Regions from separate parts of the Aminobacter sp. P9b genome, predicted to be linked through region 2. Evidence: riboswitches for the same ligand, from Rfam matches in the RefSeq annotation. Region 2 holds a riboswitch; the other holds the start of a gene.
What was found. Region 2 has a riboswitch for S-adenosylmethionine ahead of WHT83_RS09105 (O-succinylhomoserine sulfhydrylase). Riboswitches for the same ligand answer to the same signal wherever they lie in the genome.

Region 1: linked by a shared signal. The riboswitch ahead of metA (homoserine O-succinyltransferase) and the one ahead of WHT83_RS09105 (O-succinylhomoserine sulfhydrylase) in region 2 are both predicted to bind S-adenosylmethionine.

The regions. Positions count from the first base shown of each region.
Region 1 covers NZ_CP150082.1:120,759-123,215, reverse strand. The annotation lists gene WHT83_RS00600 (LysR family transcriptional regulator) at 1-622, shown strand, start outside; gene metA (homoserine O-succinyltransferase) at 670-1,593, opposite strand; SAM riboswitch at 1,645-1,722, opposite strand; gene hisC (histidinol-phosphate transaminase) at 1,875-2,457, shown strand, end outside.
Region 2 covers NZ_CP150082.1:1,842,667-1,845,123, reverse strand. The annotation lists gene WHT83_RS09110 (2'-deoxycytidine 5'-triphosphate deaminase) at 59-1,147, opposite strand; SAM riboswitch at 1,291-1,368, shown strand; gene WHT83_RS09105 (O-succinylhomoserine sulfhydrylase) at 1,414-2,457, shown strand, end outside.

The sequences.
Region 1 (2,457 bases), 1.7 Mb from region 2:
CAATGCAGTCGCCGGCCTTTCCTGCGGCACGCGCCACTTCGCGCTCGGCATTGCCGGGCATGTCGCCGGGCCGGAGGTGACGACGCTGCTGGCACGGCTCAACCAGCATGACCCGGCGCTGACGATCGAGGTTCAGGTCGACAATTCGAGCAACCTGCTCGATGCCTTCGATCGCGGCAAGCTGGATGCGGCGATCGTCAGGCGCGAGGACGACCGCCGCGATGGCGAGGTTTTGGGGCCCGAGCATTTCGGCTGGTTCGCCACTCCGGACTTCCATCATCGCCAGGGCGAGCCGATCCGGCTGGCGACGCTGTCGCGAGCTTGCGGCGTGCGCGACGTGGCCACGCGCACGCTCGACGATGCCGGTATCCCGTGGGTCGAGGTGTTCGTCGGTGGCGGCTCATCGCTGGTGACGGCAGGTGTCGCAGCAGGGCTTGCGACGTCCGTTTTCCCGAGCAGGCTGGCGCCGCCCGGCACCGTCGAGATCAGCCGCAAGTTCGGCCTGCCGGCGGTGCCGTCGTCGGAGATCGTGCTGCACACCACGCTGACCGACCGCCGGTCGCGCGAGGCGTTGCGCATCCTCGCCTGCGCCTTCCGCGAACACCGGGCATCGGCGGAATAGGGTGCCAGGCCCCGCCCGGATGCCAAGCGCGGCCATGTTGCGATCGGCTACCGACCCTTGCCGATGCTTTCCATGTCGTACTCGGTGGTCTGGTAGACCCGGTTGATCCAGTTGCCGAACAGCAAATGGGCATGCGAGCGCCAGCGGTTGAGCGGCCGGCGCTGCGGGTCGTCGTCGGGGTAATATTCGTGCGGCACCGCGATCTCGACACCGGCGGCCACGTCGCGGTCGTACTCTTCCTTGAGCGAGGTCGAGTCGTATTCGATGTGGTTGAACATGTAGAGCCGGTTGCCGGCTTCTTCGGCCAGCAGGCTCGGGCCCGTCTCTTCCGATTCCATCAGCAGTTCCAGGCCGGAGCCCTCGGGAATGTCTTGGGCACGGACCTCCGTCCAGCGCGACACCGGAATGGCGAAATCGTCCGAGAAGCCGGCGAGATAGGGGGAAGCGGGGGCGTTGTTGTTGTGCCGGAAGACGCCGAAGGCCTTCTGCTCCAGCGTGTGCTTCGGAACGCGGTGAAAATGCCATGCGGCCGCCATCGCTCCCCAGCAGATGAAGAACGGCGAGTGCACGTTGGTCGTCGTCCAGTCCATGATCTGCTTGAGTTCGTCCCAGTAGGTCACGTCCTCGAAGGGCAGCAGCTCCACCGGCGCGCCGGTGATGATGAAACCGTCAAACTTGCGGTCCTTCACCTCTTCCCAGGTCTGGTAGAAGGCAATGAGATGGTCCTCGGAGGTGTTCTTGGCCTTGTGTGTGCCGATACGCACCAGCGTCAACTCCACCTGCAGCGGGCTGGCACCGATCAGCCGCGCGATCTGGGTCTCCGTCCGAACCTTGTTGGGCATCAGGTTGAGCAGGCCGATCTGCAGCGGACGGATGTCCTGGCGGAGCGCTGTCTGCTCGTCCATGACGGAGACGCCCTCTTTCACCAGTACTTCGCGGGCGGGGAGTTGATCCGGGATCTTGATCGGCACTGTTGCGAACTCCAAAAAACAAAAACCGGCATTGCTGTCGCAAAGCCGGTTTACGGATCGCAAACGGCCCTTTAGCGACTTGTTTAACGTGGCTGCAAGCCGACCGGCCAAATCACCACGGGTCTATGCCCTGCTATTACGCCTGGGCGCGGATTGCGTCAACCGCGACCCAATGGTCCAGCCAGGACCGCCGTTTCCTTCGGTTTTCCTCGACATTGGCGGCCCCGGGGGGTATTTCCGCTGCGGCCTCCATCCGGAGGCGCCAATCCAGGATTTTCGACATGACCAAGGCACCTGAGCAGATTCGCCCCGAACCCCGCGCCGGCATCATGGACATCGCAGCCTATGTCCCCGGCAAGAGCGCAGCTCCCGCAGGCGTCACCAAGGTCCATAAGCTCTCGTCGAACGAAAATCCGCTCGGCGCCTCGCCCCATGCCATCGAGGCGGTGAAGAAACTCGCCGACAAGATGGAGTATTATCCCGACGGGTCGTCGTCACGCCTGAGGCAGGCGATTGCGGCGACCCATGGGCTCAACCCGGCCAATATCCTGTGCTCCAACGGCTCCGACGAGGTGCTCGGCCTGCTGTCGCAGAGCTACCTGTCGCCGGGCGACGAGGCGGTCTACACCGAGCACGGCTTCATGGTCTACAAGATCTACATCCAGGCCGCCGGCGCCACGCCGGTCGTCGCCAAGGAAGACGCCGAGAAGGCCAGCGTCGACACCATCATTGCCGCGCTGACGCCGAAGACCAGGATCGTCTTCCTGGCCAACCCCAATAACCCCACCGGCACCTACGTGCCGTTCGAGGAGGTCCGTCGCCTGCACGCGGCGCTGCCGAAGAACGTGCTTCTGGTGCTCGACG
Region 2 (2,457 bases):
AAGCACAACGGCCGTAAATGGACAAGCAAACCAAAGGCTATGCTGCGGTGACCGAAGGTCAACCCATGCGGAAATGCTTGGAGAGTTTCAGGCCCTGCGCCTGGTAGTTGGAGCCGAGATCGGTGCCGTAGAGCGCCTTGGGGCGCGACAGCATGTGCTCGTAGACCAGACGGCCGACGACCTGGCCGTGCTCCAGGATAAAGGGCACTTCGTGGCTGCGCACTTCGAGCACCGCGCGGCTGCCGGTGCCGCCGGCACTGGAGTGGCCGAAGCCTGGATCGAAGAAGCCGGCATAGTGGACGCGGAATTCGCCGACCAGCGGATCGAAGGGCGTCATCTCGGCGGCATAGAGCGGCGGCACATGCACCGCCTCGCGCGACACCAGGATGTAGAACTCGTCGGGGTCGAGCACCAGTTCGCCGGCACCGTGATCGTAGATCGGCTCCCAGAAATCGACGACGTCCTGGGCGGCGCGCTTGTCGACGTCGACAAGGCCGGTGTGGTGCTTGCCGCGATAGCCGACGATGCTGCCCGGCTTGCCGGCGAGATCGATGGAAAGTGCTATGCCGCCACCCGAAATGTTGGGTGGATCCATGGCGACAAGCCGGTCGGACAGATGCAGCGCGTGCAGTTCTGCCTCCGACAGCAGGGCATTGCCCTTGCGGAAACGGATCTGCGACAGGCGCGAGCCCTTGCGCACGACGATCGGGAAGGTGCGCGGGCTGACTTCGATATAGAGCGGGCCGGTATAGCCGGCGGGGATCTTGTCGAACTCCTGGCCACGGTCGGTCATCACGCGGGTGAAGATGTCGAGGCGGCCGGTCGAGCTCTTGGGGTTGGCCGAGGCCGAGATTTCGGCCGGCAGGGCCAGGCTTTCGAGCAGCGGCACGATGTAGACGCAACCGGTCTCCAGCACCGCACCGTCGCTCAGGTCGATCTCATGCAGCTTGAGGCGGTCGAGCTTGGCCGAGACTAGCGAATTGGGACCGGGCAGGAAGCTGGCGCGAACGCGAAAAGCCTTGGCGCCGAGGCGCAGATCGAGGCTGGCCGGCTGGATCTGGTCGGCATCGAGCGGCGGCGCCTTGAGCGCACCCGAGGCAAACAGTGCCGCGATATCCTGATCCGGAAGAATGCCCGACTGCCGCATTTGCCTCACTCCTTTACAGCGCCGCCGATCCGAACGGACAGCCGAGGATCGCTGGACCCAGGACCTCGTCAAGGGTCATATGCGTGGCCCAAGACGTTTAGTCGGCCCCGCGATTGACGCAAGCCAGCCATGGGTCTAAAGGACCTTTATCCCGTGGTGATTTGGCCGGTCGGCTTGCAGCCACGTTAAACAAGTCGCTAAAGGGCCGCGTTTGGACCGGTTTGCGACTTTTCGCGACCGGTTTTTTTGTATCTGGATTTTGGCTCATGACCTCCGACAAGCAGCGCAACTGGAACCCGCAGACCACCCTAGTTCACGGCGGAACGCTCCGCTCCGAATTCGGCGAAACCTCCGAGGCGATCTACCTCACCCAGGGCTATGTCTATGACAGCGCCGAAAGTGCCGAGGCACGCTTCAAGGGCGAGACCCCCGGTTTCATCTATTCGCGCTATGCCAACCCGACCGTCGACATGTTCGAAAAGCGCATGTGCATGCTGGAAGGCGCGGAAGACGCCCGCGCCACGGCATCCGGCATGGCCGCTGTCGCCGCCGCCATCCTGTGCAGCCTGAAGGCCGGCGACCACATCGTCGCCGCCCGCGCCCTGTTCGGCTCGTGCCGCTGGATCGTCGAGACCCTGGCACCACGCTATGGCATCGAGGCGACGCTGGTCGACGGCACCGTGATCGAGAACTGGGAAAAGGCCGTCCAGCCCAACACCAAGCTGTTCTTCCTGGAAAGCCCGACCAACCCGACGCTCGAAGTGATCGACATCGAGGCGGTCGCAGCACTCGCCAATTCCATCGGCGCCCGTGTCGTCGTCGACAATGTCTTCGCCACGCCGATGCAGCAGAAGCCGCTCGAGCTCGGCGCCCACATCGTCGTCTATTCGGCGACCAAGCACATCGACGGCCAGGGCCGTTGCCTCGGCGGCGTCATCCTCTCCGACAAGAAGTGGATCGACGAGAATCTGCACGACTATTTCCGCCACACCGGGCCGAGCCTGTCGCCGTTCAATGCCTGGACGCTGCTCAAGGGCCTTGAGACGCTGCCGCTGCGCGTGCGCCAGCAGACCGAGACCGCCGGCAAGATCGCCGACTTCCTCGCAGAGCGGCCGGAAGTGTCGCGCCTGATCTATCCGGGCCGTGCCGACCACCCGCAGGCCGACATCATCAAGCGGCAGATGAAGGGCGGCTCGACGCTGATCTGCTTCGACGTCAAGGGCGGCAAGAAGGCGGCCTTCGCCTTCGAAAACGCGCTGCGCATCATCCTGATCTCGAACAATCTCGGCGACTCCAAGAGCCTGATCACG